4 regions of the Pseudomonas shahriarae genome follow, and region 3 is predicted to be linked to each of the others. Evidence: predicted binding sites of a transcription regulator. Region 3 holds the regulator's gene; each other region holds the start of a gene.
What was found. Region 3 encodes FliA, which starts transcription of late flagellar genes. Its sites were predicted from a motif close to CTAAAGTTTNNNNNNNNNNNGCCGNTAA; they were not measured.

Region 1 (5,759 bases), 1.1 Mb from region 3:
CCTTCGACGACCAGGGGCCGAAAGCGGAAGGCGTGTTGGCGTTCTCACTGTCCAGCGATCCGGCGTCGCCGTACTTCAAGGACCAGACCCAGGCGTTTTCCGCGAAAAAGCTCAGCCCGTTGCCGTTTACCGAACAGCAGATCAAGGCTGACCCACAGTATCAACGGCAACTGATCCACGAGTAGGGGCTTTATTGGTCGAGCAGGTGTGCCACGGCGGCAAACGCCTGGTCATGGCGTGCCTGCCAATCCCCGCCAATCACCTTGTACGGTTGCTGATGCTGCTCCAGCCAGTCGCGGCTGGCCTGGAAGAAGGCCAGGCGGTCGGCCAGGTCCGGCTGGCAGCGTTGACCGTCGGCGGTCCAGCCAATGCCTTCGGGCGACAGCAACAGGTGCAGGTCGTAATGGCGGGCCAGCAGTGCCTCGTCGAGCCACGCGGGGGCATCGCCAAACAGCGTCAGGCTCCACAGCTTGTTGGTCAGCAGGTGAGTATCGAGGATCAGCAGTTGCGGCTGCCGGGCACGGCCGGCATCTTCCCAGGCCAGTTGGCCACGGGCGATGTCCGGGATGTCGGCGAGGGTCGTATCACGCTGGTAGTGGTCGATGAAATAGCGCACATACTCGCCCACCAGCACCGCACCGAAATGCGCCTGCAACTGCTCGGCCAGCCAGCTTTTACCGCTGGACTCGGGGCCTGCCATCACCAGCACCTTCATGTGCGCAACGCCGGATCGGCGCGCCATTCGCGCCAGCCTTGTACGGCAATCACTGTGAACAGGGCATAGAGCGCGGCCGTCAGGTACAGCCCCTTGTAGACAAACAGGCCGACAAAAATCACATCGACCACAATCCACAGTGCCCAGCATTGCACGCGTTTTTGCGCCATCCACATCTGCGCCACCAGGCTGAAGCCGGTCAGGGCGGCGTCCAGCCAGGGTTGTGCAGCATCGGTCCAGTGTGCCATGGCGGCGCCCAGCAACAGGCTGCCGACTGCGCCAACCGTCAGGCTCAGGAGGATCGCCTGGCTGCCAAGACTGCTGACCTGGCGCCCTTGCTTGACCTCGCCGGCGCGAGTCCATTGCCACCAACCGTAGACCTGCAGGCCGGCATACACCACTTGCAGCAGCATGTCGGAATACAGCTTCACCTCGAAGAACACCCAGGTGTACAGCAGCACCATGACCAGGCCGATCGGCCAGCACCACGGGTTCTGCTTGACCGTCAACCAGACGGCAATCACCCCCAGCGCGGCGGCAAACAGTTCAAGCCCGGACATGGGATTCCTTGGAAGAGTCGAAGAGGAGGGCGATTGTACCCAACCGGCCGGGCAAAATCCTGTCCAGGCCGGGGGCTAATTATGGGAAGAAGGATTGCTGTGGCAAACCCGCTCGCTGTGGCGAGCGGGCTGCTGCCGGGAGGAGGGCTAGACCTTGAACTGGCGCAGCAGGCCGTTGAGTTCTTCGCTCAAGTCCTTCAGATGCACGCTGGCCTCGCTCGATTGCTGGGCCGCGAGCGCAGTGCTGTGGGACAGGCCGGCGGCCTGGGTCACGTTCTGATTGATGTCTTCCACCACGTGGGCCTGTTGCAGGGTCGCGCTGGCAATCGAGGCGTTCAGGCCGTTGAGGTTGCGCAGGGCCTGGCCGATGGCATTCAGGCTGGCGCCCGCCTGGCCGGCTTGTTCGATGGTCAGTTGCGAGGCCTGGTGGCTGTCGCTGATGACCTTGACCGCTGCTTCGGAATGCCCTTGCAGGCGCTCGATCATGTTCTGGATTTCGGCAGTGGATTTTTGCGTGCGCTGGGCCAGCAGGCGCACTTCGTCGGCGACCACGGCAAAACCACGGCCTTGTTCGCCGGCGCGGGCCGCTTCGATGGCGGCGTTGAGAGCCAGCAGGTTGGTCTGCTCGGCAATCGAGCGAATCACCTCCAGCACCCCGCCAATCTGCGTGCTTTCGGTGGACAGGGTGCGGATCACTTCCACCGCCTGGCTGATGGTGCCGGACAGCGCGTCGATCTGTTGCAGGCTGCCGTCGATATTGACCTGGCCCTGTTCGGCCTGGGTCTGCGCGTCACGCATTTCGCTGGCGGCGTGCTCGGCATTCTTGGCCACGTCCTGGACGCCGTAGGTCACTTCATTGATGGCGGTGGCCACCAGCTCCATTTGCTGGGATTGTTGCTGGCTGCGGTCATGGGCCTGGCTGGCGTTGTTGCCCAGCTCGGCGGACGACTGGGCCAGGGCATTGGCGCACACCTGCAACTGGCTGACCACCTGGCGCAGTTTGGCGGTGAAGGTGTTGAAGTGTCGGGACAGTTGCGTGACTTCGTCCTGGCCATGGGTGTCGAGGCTGCGGGTCAGGTCGCTTTCGCCACTGGCGATGTTGGCCATGGCCTGTACCGCTTCCTGCAGCGGGCGCACGATGCTGCGGGCAATCAGCACCACCAGCAGGGCCATGATCAGCGCAATGCCCAGGCCGATCAGCGAGGCTTTCCAGACCTGGCCGCGAAATTGTGCCTGTACGTCGTCCACGTAGACGCCGGAGCCAATAATCCAGCCCCAGGGCTCGAACAACTGGATATAGGAGGTCTTGGCCACGGGCTCAGCCGCGCCGGGTTTCGGCCAGCGGTAATCGACCATGCCGACGCCCTTGGCCTTGGCCAGGGTGACGAACTCATTGAAGATCGCAAAGCCGTCCGGATCGCGGATGGCCGAAAGGTTCTGGCCGTCGAGCTTGGGGTTGGCCGGGTGCATGATCATCACCGGCGTCAGGTCATTGATCCAGAAGTATTCGTTCTGGTCGTAGCGCAGGCCGCGCACCACACTCAAGGCTTGTTTCTGCGCGGCCTCGCGGGTCAGCACCCCGGTGGTTTCAAGGCCGTGATAAAAATTCAGAATTCCGCTGGCAGTCTGGACCACATGCTGGGTTTTCTGGCTCTTGGCCTGGTAGAGGTCGTCGTGGATCTGCTTGAGCATCAACAAACCCAGGGTCATCAACATCAACACGGCGACTATCAGGATCATCCAGAGGCGCCGACTGATCGACATATTGCGCAAACTGTTCATAGTCTTGTCACTCCGCGTTCTTATAATTTTCGGTGCTGCGTTGATCGGCCAGTGATAACGCGAAGCGAAATTCGGGCTTGTCTGATAGGCTTTCGGCCCGGAATCAAAAAACCTGAGTACTGCCTGATTTTTCACAGAATTTTTGCAGGTCAGCCTTGATCCTGCGCGCAGCCTTGCCGCGTGCTCATCGTTAGTGAACACCTAGAAAATATCAACGAGGCATGCCGTCGCATGACCTTTGGGGGAATAATGGATCTTTGGACCGCCTTTCAGGCATTGATACTTGGCATTGTCGAAGGGCTGACAGAGTTCTTGCCGATCTCCAGTACCGGGCACCAGATTATCGTCGCTGACTTGCTCGACTTCGGTGGCGAGCGCGCCATGGCGTTCAACATCATCATTCAACTGGGCGCCATCCTGGCGGTGGTCTGGGAGTTCCGGCGCAAGATCCTCGACGTGGTGACCGGCCTGCCGACCCAGCGCAACGCCCAGCGCTTTACCGTCAATCTGCTGATCGCCTTCCTGCCGGCGGTGGTGTTGGGGGTGATTTTTGCCGACCTGATCCACGAATACCTGTTCAACCCGATCACGGTGGCCACTGCGCTGGTGATCGGCGGGGTGATCATGTTGTGGGCCGAGCGTCGCGAGCATGTCATCCATGCCGAAACCGTCGATGACATCACCTGGAAAGACGCCTTGAAAGTGGGCTTTGCCCAGTGCCTGGCGATGATTCCAGGGACGTCGCGTTCCGGCTCGACCATTATCGGTGGCCTGTTGTTTGGCCTGTCGCGCAAGGCTGCCACCGAGTTTTCGTTCTTCCTGGCGATGCCGACCATGGTCGGGGCGGCGGTGTACTCGGGCTATAAATACCGTGACCTGTTCCAGCCTGCGGATCTGCCGGTGTTTGCCGTCGGTTTTGTGGTCTCGTTCATCTTCGCGATGATTGCAGTGCGTGGCTTGCTCAAGTTCATCGCCAGCCACAGCTATGCAGTGTTTGCCTGGTACCGCATTGCGTTCGGTTTGCTGATCCTGGCCACCTGGCAGTTCGGCTGGATTGACTGGGCGGCGGCCAAGGCGTGATGACAATCCAGCATCTGCGCTTGAAGGCTGTGGTGTTTGCACTGTTGTGTGCCGTGCCGTTGTTTGGCGCGGCACTGCTGGCGTATCGCGGGGTGTCGCTGATCCCGTTGGCGGCCTATGGCCTGGTCAGCGTGGTGACGTTTTGCCTGTATTGGAGTGACAAGCGCAAGGCCCAGAGCGATAGCTGGCGCACCCCGGAGAAGATCCTGCATGCCATGGAGCTGGCCGGTGGTTGGCCGGGTGCCTTGGTTGCGCAGCAGGTGTTCCGGCACAAGACGCGCAAGGTGTCTTATCAAGTGGTGTTCTGGCTGATTGTGTTGCTGCACCAGGTGTTCTGGATTGATCAGTTGTTTCTGGGCGGCACGCTGCTGGCAGTCTTCTAGCCGCGTGGGGTTTGAGAGCGAAGCTGCGCCCATCGGGGTATGTGCATATCTCGATGATCAAGTTGTGTACAAGACGACCTGGACTGGCTTACTCGTCCAGCCTCAGGCCGATTTGCGTGCGTTTGGGCAGTTTGCTCACCACCAACTGGTGGGAGCGCTGCAGCAAGCCGCGCAGTTCTTCGCCGCCCAGTGGGTAGGGCAGCTGCATGATGATCCACTGCGCCCGCGCCAGGTACGGCGCCGGGTGGATGCCGGGGCGGTCGACGTGGCCAAGGAACAGTTCCTTGTCGACCTTGAACGCCAGGGAGTCGCCGCGCAGGTTCTGCAGGGCGAACATCTTGTTGCCGGCAATCGAGAACACCCGCACACCGCCCCACTTGTAATCCTCCCGTGCACCGGGCAAGCCCAGGCAGAACTGGGCGACGTCGTCTTCGGTCATGCTCCGGGTACTCATAGCAGTCGATCTCCGCAACTGTTGAAGGCATGGGCCAGAAAGTCGATCCAGGCGCGCACCGCTGGGGATACGCCGCGTCGATGCGGGTACACCGCTTGCAGCCAGCCACCGGGCAGCGACCACTCGGGCAGCAGTTGCACCAGTTGGCCACTTTCCAGCTCCTGCTCGCAATACATCATGGGCAGCACGGTGAAGCCCAGGCCGGCAAGGGCGCTGGCCTTGCGCACCAGGAAGTCGTCGATGCCCAGGCGGGCCTCCATCGCCAGGTCGGTGGCATTGCCGGCAGGGTCGAGCATGCGCAGGTGGACCATACGGTCGGCTTCCAGGGCGCCCAATACCGGCAGGTGTTTGAGGTCGGCCGGGCTGTTGATCTGGCGGTCGCGCACAAACTCGGGGCTGGCGACCATGGCCGTCTGCGCCTGACGCAGGCGACGGGTCACCAGCAGTGGGTCTTCGTCCCCCAACTCGCGCACACGCAAAGCTACGTCTACACCCTCGGCCACCAGGTCGACGCGGCGATTGATCAGCATCATCTCCAGTTGCACCAGCGGGTGGGCCGCGAGGAATTGCGCCACCACCGTCGGCAGGATTTCGTGGGCCAGGCCCACCGGGCAACTGACCCGCAGCCGGCCCCGGGGTTCGCTGGACATGTTGACCACGGCTTCGTCGGCCATTTCCGCTTCCAGCAGCATCGCCTGGCAGTGCCCCAGGTAGCGTTCGCCGACGGCCGTCAGGGTCAGTTGCCGGGTGGTGCGCTGTAAGAGGCGGGCGCCGAGGCGTTCTTC
Region 2 (5,759 bases), 2.8 Mb from region 3:
TTACGGCCGATCGAGCTGCATAACAGGATTGAGATCGTCACCGGCATGACCCTCCAACTGCGCGGCGCCGGGCATATATTGGGCGCGGCCACGGTCGAGGTGGTCGCCGATGGCGTTACGCTTGTGTGCTCGGGAGACTTGGGGCGACCCGACGACCCCCTGATGTTCGCTCCGGAGACCATCGAGCAGGCGGACTACCTGTTGGTGGAGTCGACCTACGGTGACCGCAAGCACCCGGCCGAGCTGCCAGAGGAGCAATTGGCCGACGTCATCACCCGCACCGCGCTGCGCCATGGCATTACCCTGGTACCTTCCTTCGCCGTCGGTCGGGCGCAGTTGCTGATGTACCACTTGTATCGGCTCAAGCAGCAACACTTGATTCCCGATGTGCCGATCTATCTCAATAGCCCCATGGCCACCGACGTCACCACGTTGTACCAGCGTTTTCGCAGCGAACACCGTTTGACCGCGCAGGAGTGCGAAGGCATGTGCCACGTCGTGAAGTTTGTGCGCACCACCGAAGATTCGATCCGCCTGGACCAGCAGCGCACGCCGGCGGTGATTATCGCTGCCAGCGGCATGGCTACCGGGGGGCGGGTGATCCACCACCTCAAGGCGTTGGCCCCCAACCCGATCAATACGCTGCTGGTTCCCGGCTTCCAGGCGGGCGGTACCCGCGGCGCGCAAATTGTCGCGGGGGCTCCTTCCGTGCGTATTCATGGCAAGGAGGTGCCCATCAGGGCCGAGGTGGTGCCGATGCAGTCCCTGTCGGCACATGCGGATGCCGATGAAATCATGCAATGGCTTCGCGGGTTCAAGCAGCCACCGAAACACACCTATGTGGTGCACGGCGAACCCAATGCCTCGGATGTGCTGCGCCGACGTATCAGCCTGGAGCTGGGCTGGTCGGTCTCGGTGCCGGAGTATCGCGATAGCGTCGAACTCAGCGCCACCGATCACCCTTCGAACATATCCGGCTGATAGCAAACAGTCCTTGCCGCTTTACGGCAGGCTCCAGACTGGCCAAGGGGTTGACGCAGCCAGCCGCTGACGCTCGGGTTTTTTCCAGGAGCAGGGCCTCGTTAGCCGTTTGGCCAGTGCCGTCTGGCTGGCGGGCGCGATATATTGTGCAGACCTTGTACCTTGCCCCCGGTCTGAGTGCGTCTGACACGTAACTCACAGAAGAAGGAACTGTTGGGTGTCGAGTTCATCGAAGGCTTCATGCTTCGATAAACCCGAAGTTGTCCCGCTTGTCGGATCAAAATATTCCCGGGTGCCTTAGGTGCCAGGGCTTAACGAGGCTTCGTCTTCAGGCTATCGTGTAAATAGCCTGACACCCACTGCAAGGAGCCGCTCGGAACGCCGATGCGCCAAATCTGGAAATCTTTTCGAGCCCTTTATTTCGCCTCCTTGATGATGCTGATCGGCTCCGGCCTGCTCAGTACTTACCTGGCCTTGCGCCTGGCGGCGGATAACGTCGACAGCCTGTGGGTCGGTGCGCTGATGGCGGCCAACTATTTTGGCCTGGTGCTGGGGGGCAAGATCGGGCATCGCCTGATCGCCCGGGTCGGGCATATCCGGGCCTATGCCACGTGTGCCGGGATCGTCGGTGCGGCGGTGTTGGGCCATGGCCTGGTGGATTGGCTGCCGGCCTGGATCGTGCTGCGGATAATCGTCGGCCTCGGCATGATGTGCCAGTACATGGTCATCGAGAGCTGGCTCAACGAGCAGGCCGACGCCAAGCAGCGGGGCGTGGTGTTCAGCGGTTATATGATCGCCTCCTACCTGGGCCTGGTGCTGGGCCAGCTGATTCTGGTCATGCACCCCCAATTGGGGCTGGAGCTGCTGATGTTGGTGGCGCTGTGTTTCGCCCTGTGCCTGGTGCCGGTGGCCATGACTCGGCGTATTCACCCGGCGCCCTTGCATCCGGCGCCCATGGAGCCACGCTTCTTTATCAAGCGCGTGCCGCAGTCCCTGAGTACGGTGTTGGGTGCCGGCCTGATCGTCGGCTCCTTCTACGGTCTGGCGCCGCTGTATGCGGCCCAGCAGGGGTTGAGCACCGAGCAGGTCGGTCTGTTCATGGGTAGCTGCATTTTTGCCGGCCTGCTGGTGCAGTGGCCGTTGGGCTGGCTGTCGGATCGTTATGACCGTGCGCTGCTGATCCGCTGCTTCGCCCTGTGCCTGGCGGTGGCGGCATTGCCGCTGGCGATCATGACTCAGGTGCCGTTGGAAGTGCTGTTTATAGCCGGCTTCCTGTGCTCGCTGGTGCAGTTCTGCCTGTATCCGCTGGCCGTGGCATTTTCCAATGACCATGTCGAAGGTGATCGCCGGGTCTCGCTCACGGCGATGTTGCTGGTGACCTACGGGGTGGGCGCCAGTGTCGGGCCGTTGCTGGCAGGCGTGGTCATGAAGCTGTTCGGCAACCAGATGCTGTATGCGTTCTTCAGCTTGTGCGCCTTGATCCTGGTCTGGCGCATCCGTCCCAAGGCGGTGACCAATCTGCATCAGGTGGACGATGCGCCGCTGCATCACGTGGCGATGCCCGACAGCATGTCCAGCTCGCCCCTGGTGGCTGCCCTCGATCCGCGTGTGGATGAGCAAGTGGTGCAGGACCAGATGCAAACCACCGCGCCGGAACCTGCGCCCGAAGCCGAACCTGAAGTGGAGCCACAACCTGAGCCCGAGCCGCCGGAGCATCCGGACCCGGAAGACCACCCGCATGACCTGAGCCGGGCCCGTCCCTGAAACGAAAAACGGGCAGTTCCCCAAGGAGCTGCCCGTTTTTTTGTGCCTGTGGTTCGGCGCTTACATATCGTCGTCTTTATCGAACCGGCGCGCCTCGCGCTGCAGTTGGTAAACAAAACGCTCAACCTGACGCTGCACCAGGCCGCTCATGTTGTGGAAGCGCACACCGGCAAAGGTGGTGTTGATCCTTTCTTCAAAGTGCAGGTAACGCAACTCCACCGCCGTGGTCATGCTGCCGAAGGGCAGGGCGGCGATAAAGCGGTCGTAGACCTGGCCCAATTGCAGGCGCTCGGAGATATCACCTTCAAAGCGCAGCTTGCAGCCGGTGGCGGAGATGTCCAGCAACTTGCCGCTGAGAGGCGCCTTGAGTTTCTCGCCGCCCAATTCGATATTCACCAGTTGCGCCAGTTTCAATGCCGCACGAAAGGCATTGCGGCGCTGATGGTAGACCACTTCTTCAGGCAGGCTGCCCTTGTAGATGCGGTGGCCGTCTTTTGTGCCGATGGTCAGGCTGCCATTGCTGTCCCAGGCCACGCGCACGCCTTCGTGGAAACCTTCGATGCGAAATGCTTCGCCATTTTCCAGATAGCGCTCACCTTCGGGCGGGATCATTTCGTCCAGGCTCAGGGTCTTGCTGTCCTTGTCGACATCCACCAGGTAGCTCTGGAAGCGCTGGTTGCGTTCGTGGAAGGTGATGATCAGCGGGTCGTGGCTCTCTTGCAGCAGCCGCAGGGTGCCGGCAATTTCCAGAGGGGTGGTGAGGACCTTGGGTGGCTGCGGAGCATCTTCCGCGTTGAGGGTGTTGAACACGGTTCTTCCATCTCCAGACAAAATACGACTACACGCAAGAACCGGCATTTTGCCAGTATGTGGCGCGCCTTGATAGGCCGCGCGATAAACCGGCGTCAGGCTTGGCTGAGGGTGCTGGGCTTGACCAGCCGTGAGGTGGAGCCCTGGGCGTTATACAGTGCTGGAGGTTCGCCACCGTGGAGGATGCGCAACTGGTTGGCGGTGGTGGCTTGCTGCAGTTGGATCGACTGGCCATTGAGCACATTGGCCTCCTGGCAACTGATCAACAACTGATTGAGCGCTGCGCTCTGAGCCAGCAACTGGTCACCGACCGATGAATGGCTGGCGAGCTGTTCCAGGCCGCTGTGATCAGCGGGCAGGCCCAGGCTGAGCAGGATCTGGCTGCGTTTCTGGCCGTGTTGTTCAAGCAGGATGATCAGCGATTGCTTGCGTGCCAGGATGTCTTCCAGCACGCGCATGTCGCGGCCGCACAGGGCCACGAATTCGTCTTGAAGCAGCTCCAGCAACTGTTGCGCCGGAGCCAGGTCTTCATTGATCAGTTGCAGCAGATTTTCGTCGTGCATGGCTGGCCTTGGGGTTTAAGCGTCCAAAAGCCTGGCGCAGGCCTTGGCCTAGCGCTCGGCTTTGATGATTTTGCCGGCTAAACGGTCGTTGTCGATCTGATAGCTGCCATCGGCAATTGCCTGCTTCAATTCGGCCACACGGGCTTTATTGACCACCGGCTGATCGCGCAGCGAGTCTGTGATCTTCTGCAACTGTTGAGCCTCGTTGCTCAAATGCACCGATTCGCCACTTTGGGTCGAAGCGGTCTGTTCTGCCTTGGCAGGCAGTGCCGGGGCCTTGGCTTCAACGCTGTCCTTGGCCGCGTTGGTACGCGTGCCGCCGGGCGTTGCCTGGGCGCTGTTCAATCGGCTGAAATCAATGACCATGTTAAAAAAACCTCTGGGTAATTGGACGCTTGCCATGTTTTCGGCCATACCCGGACAAACTTTAGGCGCGATCGACAATAAACCTGTGCACCGCCAGATCATGCGCACAGTGTAGGAAAAGCCAGCGTCCCACGCCAGTGATCTATAGCGCCACCTCCACTTGGCCAGGGGCTGTTACCCGAGCCTTGATCACACGTTTGGAGTTGAGGTTCTTCACGCGAATCTGCTCGCTCATCCCGCCACTGGCCAGGGCTTCCCCCGGCATTTTCACGTTCAGCCCCCCGCTGCTGGCGGATATCACCACATGGTCGCCCTTGCGCACCACTTCTGCCTGTTCCAGGTGAACCAGGGTGATGACCTGGTCGGTGACCATTGGTCGGGTCAGTTTTTGCCCGACGGCCTGGTCCACGGAGGTGAGGTAACCCTGTCTGATCTGGCTGATGTCCCGTTCGCGCAGGGCCACGTCTTCAAAACCGATGATGCCGGTGCGCTTGAGCGGGCGGGTGACGGTCACCACGTCACGATACAGGCGGACCTGGGCCGGCACGAACACGGTCCAGGGCGAACTGCCGTCGCAGCGCACGCGCACGGTCACGCGGCCAATGGGCTGGGCGGGGCTTTCCAGGGAGCCTGTCAATTCCTTGTCACACATGGGCATGCGCAAACGCGGGTCCAACTGGTTGACCTGGATTTCATAACGGCCCGGTGTCTGTGTGGTTGCCAGATAATCTTCTACAGTGAACTCAAGAAAGCCTTGAGTGACGCCGATAAGTAGATCAGGCAAGGTGACGTTGTCGGCACGGGCTGCAAGGCCGGTACCCAAGGCAAACAACGCCGTCCAGGCGCAGAGCAATCTGCGGTACTGTGGCGAGCGAAGGCGTCGGGAAACTGTCGTTTTGATGTCCATGGCCAATAAATAGCAAAGCGCGTGCCGTTTTGTGTTGGGTACGCGTCGTACCCGTAAGTTTTGTAGCGTAGGAGTCTGGGCATGGCGGGTGTAATGGATTCAGTGAACCAGCGCACACAGCTGGTAGGGCAGAATCGCCTGGAGTTGTTGCTGTTTCGTCTCGATGGCAAGCAGCTCTATGGCATTAACGTCTTTAAAGTGCGGGAGGTGCTGCAATGTCCCAAGCTCACCATAATGCCCAAGTCCAACCCGGTGGTGTGTGGCGTGGCCAACATCCGGGGTGCGACGATTCCTATTCTTGACCTGGCGATGGCCACCGGCTCTTCCGGCTTGCAGGATCGTGAGAGCCCGTTTGTGATCATCACCGA
Region 3 (5,759 bases):
GGCGCCCACAACATTGCCCTGGTGAGCATGGACAGCTACCGCATCGGCGCGCAGGAACAGCTCAAGACTTTGGGCCGGATCCTCAATGTGCCGGTGACCCATGTCGACCCGGGCCAGTCCCTGGCCAACGCCCTCGACCCACTGCTGCGCAAGCGCGTGGTGCTGATTGATACCGCCGGCCTGCAAGCCAGCGACCCGGCATTGCGCATGCAACTGGAAAGCCTGGCCGGGCGCGGGATCAAGTCGAAAAATTACCTGGTACTTGCAACCACCAGCCAAAAACAGGTTCTGACTGCTGCGTACCACAGCTACAAACGTTGCGGGCTGGCCGGTTGTATCCTGACTAAGCTGGATGAAACCGCAAGCCTGGGCGAAGTGTTGAGCCTTGCCATCAGCCATGAATTACCGGTCGCCTACCTGACCGACGGGCCGCGGATCCCGGATGACTTACATCTGCCGCGCCGTCATCAGTTGGTCAGCCGTGCGGTCAGTGTGCAAATGCAGGATGAACCCAGTGAAGAGGCGATGGCGGATATGTTCGCCGACCTCTATCACAACCCAGCCAAACGGGTCGGCTGAAAGGCAACATGAACACAGTGCAATGTACCTACATTGATGGTCTGCTACCGCGGCCACCCTATGTAGCCTGCGGCTAAGCAAGACAAGGTAAAGAAAGAACATGGGCAGCATGCATCCCGTACAGGTGATCGCGGTGACCGGCGGCAAAGGTGGCGTCGGGAAAACTAACGTGTCAGTGAATTTGTCCCTGGCCCTGGCAGAGCTTGGCCGCCGCGTCATGCTGCTGGATGCCGACCTGGGCCTGGCGAACGTTGACGTTCTGCTGGGACTGACGCCCAAACATACCCTGGCCGATGTCATTGAGGGCCGCTGTGAGCTGCGCGATGTGCTGTTACAGGGGCCCGGGGGGATTCGCATCGTCCCGGCCGCCTCCGGCACCCAGAGCATGGTGCATCTGAGCCCGGCGCAGCATGCCGGCCTGATCCAGGCCTTCAGTGATATCGGCGACAACCTCGACGTGCTGGTGATCGACACCGCCGCCGGGATTGGCGAGTCCGTGGTCAGCTTCGTGCGCGCCGCGCAGGAAGTCTTGCTGGTGGTCTGCGACGAGCCCACCTCGATCACCGACGCCTACGCCCTGATCAAACTGCTCAACCGCGACTACGGCATGAACCGCTTCCGCGTGCTGGCCAACATGGCCCAGAGCCCGCAAGAAGGGCGCAACCTGTTCGCCAAGTTGACCAAGGTCACGGATCGCTTCCTCGATGTCGCCTTACAATACGTCGGCGCAGTTCCCTATGACGAGTGTGTGCGCAAGGCTGTGCAAAAGCAGCGTGCAGTCTATGAAGCGTTCCCTCGTTCGAAATGCGCGTTGGCGTTCAAGGCAATTGCTCAGAAGGTCGATACCTGGCCACTGCCCGCCAATCCCCGGGGGCATCTGGAGTTTTTCGTCGAGCGATTGGTGCATCAGACGAGTGCAGGACCGGTGCTATGACAGCCAGCGGCTACAACCTTTACAAAAAGTCGGCGCGTGACAGCCAGGGCGAATTGATCGAGCGCTATGCGCCCCTGGTCAAGCGCATTGCCTACCACCTGCTGGCACGCCTGCCCGCCAGTGTCCAGGTCGAAGACCTGATCCAGGCGGGCATGATCGGCCTGCTCGAAGTGTCGACCAAGTACGACGCGAGCAAGGGTGCGAGTTTCGAGACGTATGCGGGTATCCGTATCCGTGGCGCGATGCTCGATGAGGTGCGTAAAGGTGATTGGGCGCCGCGTTCGGTCCACCGCAATACCCGGATGGTGAGTGACGCAATTCGCTCAATTGAAGCAAAAACCGGTCGCGACGCTAAAGATCACGAAGTTGCGGCCGAACTCCAATTGAGTCTCGACGATTACTACGGGATTTTGAACGATACCTTGGGCAGCCGCCTGTTCAGTTTCGACGACCTGCTACAGGACGGCGAACATGAAGGGCTGCATGAGGATGGCGCGAGTGCTCACCAGGAGCCTTCACGCGACCTGGAAGATGAACGCTTCCAGGGCGCCCTGGCAGAGGCGATTGCCAATCTGCCGGAACGTGAGCGGCTGGTGTTGGCGCTGTACTACGACGAAGAGCTGAACCTCAAGGAAATCGGTGAGGTCCTGGGGGTCAGCGAATCGCGGGTCAGCCAGCTTCATAGCCAATGCGCGGCCCGCTTGCGGGGGCGTTTGGGAGAGTGGCGAGCGCGCTGACAGGCAGTGTGGGGACACTGCGAACGATAACCGCCAGGGCGCAAGCCCGGCGGGAGCGGCCCGTGATGTGCCCAGCAGTCCTTTTTGTGTAATGCCTGTTGAATGATATGGCGCGCCCAGGTGCTGGACGCGTTTAAGACTGCTTGGAGGTCGAATTGGACAAGAACATGAAAATCCTCATCGTTGATGACTTCTCAACGATGCGGCGGATCATAAAAAACCTGTTGCGTGACCTTGGGTTCACTAACACGGTCGAGGCGGATGACGGCATTACGGCGATTCCGATCCTCAACAGCGGGAGCATCGACTTTCTGGTAACTGACTGGAACATGCCTGGCATGACCGGCATTGATCTACTGCGCCACGTGCGCGCTGATGAAAAGCTGCGCAGCCTGCCTGTGCTGATGGTGACCGCTGAAGCCAAGCGTGAACAGATCATCGAAGCCGCCCAGGCCGGGGTCAACGGCTACGTGGTCAAGCCATTCACTGCACTGGCCTTGAAAGAGAAGATTGAAAAAATCTTCGAACGCATCGGTCATTGATGCTGCCACGGGGGAGCTATGGAGCATAAAGAATCATCGCAGGCCGACTTTGAGTCGACCCTGAAAAAACATGCTCACCAACTCGTCGAAAGCCTGGAAAAAGGCCAGTTCGGCGACGCAGTGCAGTTGATCCATGAGCTCAACCAGACCCGCGACCGCGGCCTGTATCAGGAAGTGGGCAAGCTCACCCGTGAGTTGCACAGTGCGATCGTCAATTTCCAGATCGACCCGCACATGCCCCAGGCCGAGGAAATCTCGCAGATCACTGATGCCACCGAACGCCTGTCCTATGTGGTCAGGCTGACTGAGGCGGCAGCCAATCGCACCATGGACCTGGTGGAAAACGCCACGCCCCTGGTGAACGGCATGGCCAACGAGGCCAAGGCGTTGAGCACCGACTGGGGCCGCTTCATGCGGCGCGAAGTGGGCGCTGAAGAATTTCGTGACCTGGCGCGTCGGGTCGAAGGCTTCCTGTCACGCAGCGAGCAGGAAAACCGTACGGTTTCCAGCAACCTCAATGACATTCTGCTGGCCCAGGATTACCAGGACCTTACCGGTCAGGTGATCAAGCGCGTGACCCTGCTGGTCACCGAAGTGGAAAGCAACCTGCTCAAACTGGTGCTGATGGCTGGCCAAGTCGACCGTTTTGCCGGCATCGAACACGACCGCGAAGCGATCCTCTCGGAAAAAGATCCACAAAAACACCTCGCCAAGGGTGAAGGTCCGCAGATTCATGCCGATAAACGTGAAGACGTTATGTCAGGTCAAGATGACGTAGACGATTTGCTGTCCAGTTTAGGCTTCTAAGGAGCACGCAATATGAGCTTCGGCGCCGATGAAGAAATCCTTCAGGATTTCCTTGTAGAGGCCGGCGAAATTCTAGAGCAGTTGTCCGAGCAACTGGTCGAGCTGGAAAGCCGACCGGATGATGCGAACCTGCTCAATGCAATTTTTCGCGGTTTTCACACTGTAAAAGGGGGCGCCGGCTTCCTCCAGCTCCATGAGCTGGTGGAGTGCTGCCACATCGCCGAAAACGTGTTCGACATCCTGCGCAAGGGTGAGCGGCACGTTGATTCGGAATTGATGGACGTGATCCTCGAAGCCCTGGACGCGGTCAACGGCATGTTCAATGAAGTGCGCGAACGCGCACCCATTACGGCTGCCACCCCGGAACTGCTGGCCGCCCTGGCGCGCCTGGCAGAGCCTGGCGCGGTAGCTGCCGCCCCGGTGGTTGAGGCGGCGCCTGAGCCAGTGGCCGAACCCGACGTCACTGACAGCGAGTTCGAGCAACTGCTGGACTCCCTCAATGCGGTCAAGGCCGAGGCAGAAGCCCCGGCCGCAGCTGCGCCGCCGATGGTGCCGACCACCGAAGACATCACCGACGCCGAGTTCGAGTCATTGCTCGACCAGTTGCACGGCAAGGGCCAGTTCGCCCCGGACGCCGTGGCAGCCGCACCGACGCCGGTGGAGCCTGCTGCGCCAGCGGCCAGCACCGATATCACCGACGACGAATTTGAAGCACTGCTGGATCAGTTGCATGGCAAGGGCTCGTTTGCTGCCGAGGCGTTGCCGGCAGTCGCTGCGGCGGCTGCGGCTGCACCGGCTGCGGCGCCGGCTGTCGCTCCGGCGGCGGATGGCCTGATCAGCGATCACGAATTCGAATCCCTGCTGGATGAGTTGCACGGCAAGGGCAAGTTTTCCGAGGTGGCACCTGCCGCCGCAGCCGCCGCGACCGCCACCGCAGCGGTGGCCAAGCCTGCACCCGTTGCTGCCAAGGCCGCAGCACCGGCTCCCGCCCGTGCCGCCGCCCCGGCGCCAGCCCGCGCTCCGGCACCTGCCGACAAAGCCCCGGCCAGTGAAGCCGAAACCACCGTGCGGGTCGATACCGCGCGCCTGGACGACATCATGAACATGGTCGGCGAACTGGTGCTGGTGCGTAACCGCCTGGTACGCCTGGGCTTGAGCAGTGGCGACGAAGCCATGCAAAAGGCCGTGTCGAACCTCGACGTGGTCACTGCCGACCTGCAGACCGCGGTGATGAAAACGCGCATGCAGCCGATCAAGAAAGTCTTCGGGCGCTTCCCGCGCCTGGTGCGTGACTTGGCCCGGCAGTTGAAAAAAGAGATCGCCCTGGAACTGGTGGGTGAAGAGACCGACCTCGACAAAAACCTGGTCGAGGCCCTGGCCGACCCGCTGGTCCACTTGGTGCGCAACGCGGTCGACCACGGTGTGGAAACTCCGGAGGAGCGCGAAGCCAGTGGCAAGCCGCGTCTGGGCAAAGTGATCCTGGCGGCCGAACAGGAAGGCGACCATATCCTGCTGTCGATCACCGATGACGGCAAAGGTATGGACTCCAATATCCTGCGCGGCATCGCGGTCAAACGCGGCGTCATGGACAAGGACGCCGCCGACCGCCTGACCGATACCGAGTGCTACAACCTGATTTTCGCCCCGGGCTTCTCGACCAAGACCGAGATTTCCGATGTGTCCGGCCGTGGCGTGGGCATGGACGTGGTGAAGACCAAGATCAGCCAGCTCAATGGCTCGATCAATATTTACTCGACCAAGGGCCAAGGTTCGAAGATCGTCATCAAGGTGCCGTTGACCCTGGCGATCATGCCGACCCTGATGGTGATGCTGGGCAACCAGGCGTTCGCCTTCCCGCTGGTCAACGTCAACGAAATCTTCCACCTCGACCTGTCGCGCACCAACGTGGTCGACGGCCAGGAAGTGGTGATTGTGCGGGACAAGGCCCTGCCTCTGTTCTACCTCAAGCGTTGGCTGGTGGCGTCTGCCGCTCATGAAGAGCAGCGCGAAGGCCACGTGGTGATCCTGTCCGTGGGCACCCAGCGTATCGGCTTTGTCGTCGATCAACTGGTTGGCCAGGAAGAAGTAGTCATCAAGCCATTGGGCAAGATGCTGCAAGGAACGCCAGGCATGTCGGGTGCGACCATTACCGGTGACGGT
Region 4 (5,759 bases), 860 kb from region 3:
CGCGATGGCCATGCTTTGCCGGCCCAAGGTGTTGATTGCTGATGAACCGACCACAGCGCTCGACGTCACTATTCAGGCGCAGATTCTGGAATTGATGCGCGAGTTGCAGCAGGTGTACGGCACCAGCTTGCTGATGATCACTCACGACATGGGCGTGGTCGCGGAAATGGCCGACCAAGTGGTCGTCATGAATCATGGCCGTACCGAAGAACAGGCACCGGTGCGTCAACTGTTTACACAGCCGCAGGCAGACTACACGCGTAAATTGCTCGCAGCCGTTCCGGTGTTGGGCACCGTGGGTCAACCGGAGAACATCAGCCAGCAGCCGGTGATTTTGCAGGTTCGCGATTTGTCCGTACGTTTTCCCGTGCGTACCGGCTGGTTTGAGGAGAACCGGCAAGTGCATGCGGTCGAGGGCGTCAACTTCGAGTTGCGCCAGGGCGAAACGCTGGGGCTGGTGGGGGAGAGCGGTTGCGGCAAGTCCAGTACGGGCAAGGCCCTGATGAACATGCAGGCTTACCAGGGCAGCGTGAAGTTGTTCGGCAAAGAGCTCAACGGCCTGCAAGGCGCCGACCTTCATGCGGTGCGGCGGGATATCCAGATGGTGTTTCAGGACCCCTATGCGGCCTTGAACCCACGCAAGAACATCCTGGAACTGGTGGGCGAGCCTTTGTTGATTCACCACCAGTTGCCCCTGGCGCAACGCCAGGAACGGGTCGCTGAACTGCTTCGCCAAGTCGACATGCCAGTCGACACGATGTATCGCTACCCCCACCAGTTCTCCGGTGGCCAGCGCCAGCGCATCTGTATCGCACGGGCGCTGGCGCTCAACCCGAAAGTCATCATCGCCGACGAATCCGTTTCGGCCCTTGATGTTTCGGTTCAGGCTCAGGTGCTGGAATTGCTTGAGCATTTGCGTGAGGTGCATCGGCTCAGTTACTTGTTCATTTCCCATGACATGGCGGTGGTCGAGCGCATTTGTCATCGTGTGGCCGTCATGTACGGCGGTCAGATCGTCGAGATTGGCCGCCGCGATCAGGTCCTGGGCAACCCTCAACATCCTTACACCAAGCGCCTGCTCAGCGCCGTCCCAATGCCGGACGTTGACCGTAAGCGCGATTTCAAGGCGCTCTTGCATGAGTTCGAGCAACCAAGCCCGATCAAGTCAAAAGGCTTTGAAGCGCCGGCGCAGAAGTTTCAGGACTTGGGGAACGAGCATTGGGTAGCGGTAGGCTAACCAGCTGTAGGGAGAGGTGAGCAATAACGACCTGACAGCGGAGCAGAGGCAAACGATCTTTGCGTTATCGGCAGGAATGGCGCGCGCTGCTGTGGCGCACACCTCCGGCTTTGTGATGGGGGCGGTTGTTGCGCCCCGGCAGTTCTGGCCCCTCAGTGGATTCTGGTCTGGAATAAAAATCAGCCCTTCGATTTCCAGGTTCAATGACGAGGCTTGCATCGTTACGCGGTGTAGCTTGGGGAGCCCAAGCTCAAGCTCTCTGATCGCTTTAGTCGACTGACCGCTCCACATGGACAGAATGCCCAGCAGCATGCATGACACACCGCCTATGTGGCGAAATCTCGCACTGGGATCTGCCAGAATAGTCCCACTCCCGTGGTTTGCACGGGAGTGTTTCACTCATTTATCAGCGCACTTTGAAGCGGCTCATCAACGTAATCACCCGGCCATTGGCATCCAGCAGGCTTTGCGTATTGGTTTCAGTGGCATGGCCACTTTCCACCAGCTCTTCGACCATATGTCGGATCTGCACCATGCTGCGGTTGATCTCTTCGGTCACCGCACTTTGCTGCTCGGCGGCGGTAGCGATCTGCGTGCTGAGGTTGTTGATATGGCTGACCGAGCCGGCCATTTCGTCCAGCCCAGTGTTGACGCGTGCCGTGGCATCCGCCGCTGACTGGCAGCTGGCCTGGGTGTTTTCCATTGCCGTCACCGACGAACTCACGCCAGTGGTCAGGCGCGCCAACATCTCGTTGATCTGCGAGGTGCTGGCCTGGGTGCGTGCGGCCAACGCCCGGACTTCGTCGGCGACCACCGCAAATCCACGGCCTTGTTCGCCAGCGCGCGCCGCTTCAATGGCCGCGTTGAGTGCCAACAGGTTGGTCTGGCCGGCAATCGCGCCGATCACGCCGAGGGTTTCGGTGATACGTGCGGCGTCCTGGCGCATGTTTTCTACGGTGTGGGTGGCGCTGGCCACTTCGCCGATCAGCGCGCTGACGCTGGTCGAGGCTTCGCCCACCACCACGCGGGAGCGGTCGGCGTGTTCGTTGGCGCGCTGGGTGAACGAGGCGGTTTCAGCGGCGTTTTGCGCGACGGTGTCGGCGGTGGAGCTCATTTCGGTGATGGCCGTGACCGTCTGATCGGTTTCCGAGGCGTGCCGCACCAGAATCCGGTTGGTCTGCGCCGACGTCTGCTGCAATTGCTCAAGCCCCGAGGCCATGGCGCCCGTGGCCTGGGTCACTTCGCCGATCATGTTCTGCAGGTAGATGATAAAGCGGTTTACCGAGTGGCCGATGGCGCCCATTTCATCCTCAGCACGGATGGTGATGCGCTTGGTCAGGTCGGCATCTCCGGCAGACAGCGAGTCGATATTGGTGCGCAGCGACTTCATGCGTTGCACCAGATTGCGAATCGCATAGAACGCCAGCAGCACCAGCAGCAGTACCATCGGGATTTGCAGCAGCGCCAGGCTGCCGAGCACATCGTCACGCTGGGCGGTGATCAGCGAGGTGGGCAGGGCAGTGGCGAGGAACCACGGGGTGCCCTCGATTGGGCGCATGTAAAAGGTGCTGGCCACTCCCTGGTTGTCGAATTCACCGCGCTGCAGGGCCTGGTCGCGATGGGCAAGGGCCTTGCTGACCTGGGCGGCAAACGCCGAGGTGCCGGTCAGTTCGCTGATGTTCTTGAGCACCACCGGGCTACTGATGCGCGTGCTGTTGCTGATGATCTTGCCGTCGCCTTCGACGATCAGCATCTGGCCGCCGATGTCTTTTTCCTTGCTGGCCACCAGCTCATTGAAAAAGCCCAGGGTCACGTCGATGGTGGCGACGCCGTAGGCCGCGCCGTCCCGCTGGATGGCCATGGCGCAGTTGGTGCGCGGCTCCTGGCTGGCGTCGTCCTTGTAGGCGGCGGCCCAGGCGCATTGGCCACGGGGCGAGGCGAGGCCGCCTTTGTACCAGCTCTGGTCGTAATAATTGGGTGCGGCGTCGCTGTTCCAGAACGTATTCACCGCCAGCTTGCCCGAGGCATCGCGGTGCCAGAACGTGCTGTGCTTGTTGCGCCCCGGCGTGCGCTGGTTGGGCAGCGGCCAGATACCGCCGCCGAAGACTTTCAGCTCGCCATACTGATCCACCAGGCCGGGCAGCACCTTGTCGATGGCGTCACTGTCGAGCAGCGGGATGGTTTGGGTGATGCTGCGTTGCTGGGCTTGAACCTTGTTGAGTTCGCCCTGGATCTGCACAGCTACCTCGGCGATGCGGTTGAGCACCACCTGTTCTTCAGTGTGTTTTAACGTGGGGGCGACCAATTGGCCGATGCCGACGACGGTTAGTACCGATAACACCAGGACGAACAGCACCAGGAACAGGGTGTAGCGGGTCTGGATGGAGCGCAGTGTGGGCATGGAGGTCGTCCTTACGAAGCGTTTATTATCGACGCGGCTTTATTAGAGCTTCGTCGGGCTATCGGCTTGGCAAGGAAGAGCTTTAGGTACGACGGTGCTGAGTTAATCGGCTTGACCGTGACCTTGCGCGCATCAGCTGCGAGGTTACCCATTGGAGGGTGGCTTAATCGCCGGTTTTACCTCCGTGAAGGCCGAGCCTTGGGTGCGGTCGAAATGATCATTGGCACCTGTAAAAATGCAGTCCGTGGTCTTGTTTTTCCTGAGGGTGTCGTTAGCGTCGCTGGTACTGCGGAAGGCATGCTGTACCGCACGCGCACCCATGTGAAACGGCCAACTTATCCAAGATGCTTGTGTGGGTACATGCACGATACTTAATAACGTTGAGCATCATAAAGGGACGGTCGATATGAAGGGAAGTTTTACGTTAGGTCTATGGGTGGCATGTTTCGTGAGCAGTGTTACGGCGCAGGCAGATGAACTACCGCGTAGCGAGCAGATAAAAGCATTCCACGCTGCTGGATTTAACCAAGAGACGTCGGAGTGTGAAATTCAGGAAACTGGTAGCTACAGGCCGGTAACCATGGAATTGGTTGAGGACCTGAACGGTGACGGCCGACCGGATGCGTTGATTACCGAAGGCAGCACTTACTGTTATGGGCAAGCAGGTACTGGATTTTATCTGGTAAGTCAGCAGCCTGACGGCCACTGGAAACTCATGCTCAAAGAAAGCGGTGTCGCTGAGTTTCTCGCTAGCAAAGGCAGTAATGGTTGGCCTGATGTTGAGGTCGGTGGCCCGGGCTTGTGTTTTCCAGTGCTGCGTTACGACGGGCAAAGTTATCGAGTTCACCATAGTGTTGGTGAACGGTGTGCTGACTAGCCGTAAAAGTCCGATGGCCCAAAGGCCAAACGAAGGCCGGTCAGCCGAGGACTACGGTGGCTGCTTTTGAATCTGGCGCGCGGTGTTCCAGATCGCTATCGGAGTTAAGCATAATGTCTGTGACGTTATGGTCGCTATGCCGTCGGAATCGAGGCATTTAGCGCTGGGATAATAGCGAAGTCTCGGCGCTGAATTTAGCCATAACGTCCATTATGCGAGGCGCTCTTGCACCGAGAAACAGATGCCTTTCGCCGATGCCGAGTACGCCGGCAAACGTATGTGTGCGGCGATGCGGGTTGTACCGGTGAGGAGAAGCGTGCCGAGCATCAGAACCGCGCGATGATGTGGGCGATCGCCGCGCGTCCGAGCAGCTATAGAAGGCGCGGAAAAAAGAGCTTGATCGGGCTGTATGCGACGCAAGATTGAATACGCCAAAGCGTAGGTGCGGGCCAAGGTTGAACATGCCTTTCGTGTGATCAAGCGCCAGTTTGGCTACACGAAAGAACGCGTACGCTCGCGAACGTTTACAACCATAGGGGTCATGCAGCAACGTAGACAAGAACCGGCTGGAGGCAAGTGAGTGGCGGTGCCGAATCGAGCATGTCGGCAGGTTCACACCATGGATAGCTGCGACCTTGAAGCCAATCCATTATTTTCTGCATATGCTGGGAAGGGCACTCCAACATGTGTTCGATAGTAATGGACAGTTGCATGGCCAGGCCGCTTTGCGGTGAAAAGACCCAATGATATTCCCCACAGCCTACGCGCAACTCTCCAGTTGCTTTTGTTGACATGCCAACCAGCCATTTGCACCTATGAGCATGTGCTTCGGGCTTTGGAGGGGCACCGAAGCAGAATGTATAAACGTTCTCATATTGCAGGCTAAAGCTGCGTACCAGTACTTCAGCAATATCTTCGCGCCCCTGGACGTTGGGGGGAAATTGGATGGTGCTTGTCTGCACCAGCATGGTAAGAGTTGCGTCTGGACTGAAAGCATGCCGCAACAAGTCAGGCCGATTTCCGTCCTTGCCGAAGATGTAGTTCTCAATCGCTTTGGTGGCGTTTTTCATGCACAAATCCTAGTGCTGCTACAGGTGGGCCAATCGGGATTCCGGGCGGATTACGGGTTAACCGAAACCTGCTCCTTCGCGGACTCTGGTACATCAAACACCCTATCAAAGACCCACTGAAACGCCAGCGCGTAAAAGAAGAAGAAAACGAACAGCCCCAGATCGGTGACCAGT

Region 1: HU773_RS13165 (methyl-accepting chemotaxis protein) is a predicted target of FliA. The motif match lies at 3,147-3,174, and genes of this name have one in related genera.
Region 2: flgM (flagellar biosynthesis anti-sigma factor FlgM) is a predicted target of FliA. The motif match lies at 4,522-4,549, and genes of this name have one in related genera.
Region 4: HU773_RS12165 (methyl-accepting chemotaxis protein) is a predicted target of FliA. The motif match lies at 3,697-3,724, and genes of this name have one in related genera.

Annotation. Positions count from the first base shown of each region.
Region 1 covers NZ_CP077085.1:2,944,200-2,949,958, forward strand. Annotated here, with positions in the region: gene pvdQ (bifunctional acylase PvdQ) at 1-185, shown strand, start outside; gene HU773_RS13155 (AAA family ATPase) at 191-715, opposite strand; gene pnuC (nicotinamide riboside transporter PnuC) at 712-1,275, opposite strand; gene HU773_RS13165 (methyl-accepting chemotaxis protein) at 1,423-3,057, opposite strand; gene HU773_RS13170 (undecaprenyl-diphosphate phosphatase) at 3,307-4,137, shown strand; gene HU773_RS13175 (DUF1294 domain-containing protein) at 4,137-4,520, shown strand; gene HU773_RS13180 (MmcQ/YjbR family DNA-binding protein) at 4,609-4,959, opposite strand; gene HU773_RS13185 (LysR substrate-binding domain-containing protein) at 4,971-5,759, opposite strand, start outside.
Region 2 covers NZ_CP077085.1:4,662,998-4,668,756, reverse strand. Annotated here, with positions in the region: gene HU773_RS20740 (MBL fold metallo-hydrolase RNA specificity domain-containing protein) at 1-981, shown strand, start outside; gene HU773_RS20735 (MFS transporter) at 1,366-2,745, shown strand; gene HU773_RS20730 (flagellar brake protein) at 2,806-3,555, opposite strand; gene HU773_RS20725 (flagella synthesis protein FlgN) at 3,651-4,118, opposite strand; gene flgM (flagellar biosynthesis anti-sigma factor FlgM) at 4,167-4,484, opposite strand; gene flgA (flagellar basal body P-ring formation chaperone FlgA) at 4,627-5,391, opposite strand; gene HU773_RS20710 (chemotaxis protein CheV) at 5,473-5,759, shown strand, end outside.
Region 3 covers NZ_CP077085.1:1,887,583-1,893,341, forward strand. Annotated here, with positions in the region: gene flhF (flagellar biosynthesis GTPase FlhF) at 1-579, shown strand, start outside; gene fleN (flagellar synthesis regulator FleN) at 680-1,513, shown strand; gene fliA (RNA polymerase sigma factor FliA) at 1,510-2,250, shown strand; gene HU773_RS08485 (chemotaxis response regulator CheY) at 2,418-2,792, shown strand; gene HU773_RS08490 (protein phosphatase CheZ) at 2,811-3,599, shown strand; gene HU773_RS08495 (chemotaxis protein CheA) at 3,612-5,759, shown strand, end outside.
Region 4 covers NZ_CP077085.1:2,743,364-2,749,122, forward strand. Annotated here, with positions in the region: gene HU773_RS12160 (ABC transporter ATP-binding protein) at 1-1,237, shown strand, start outside; gene HU773_RS12165 (methyl-accepting chemotaxis protein) at 1,644-3,638, opposite strand; gene HU773_RS12170 (hypothetical protein) at 4,045-4,515, shown strand; partial or broken gene HU773_RS27405 (transposase) at 4,786-5,095, shown strand; gene HU773_RS12175 (hypothetical protein) at 5,055-5,585, opposite strand; partial or broken gene HU773_RS12180 (chlorhexidine efflux transporter) at 5,636-5,759, opposite strand, start outside.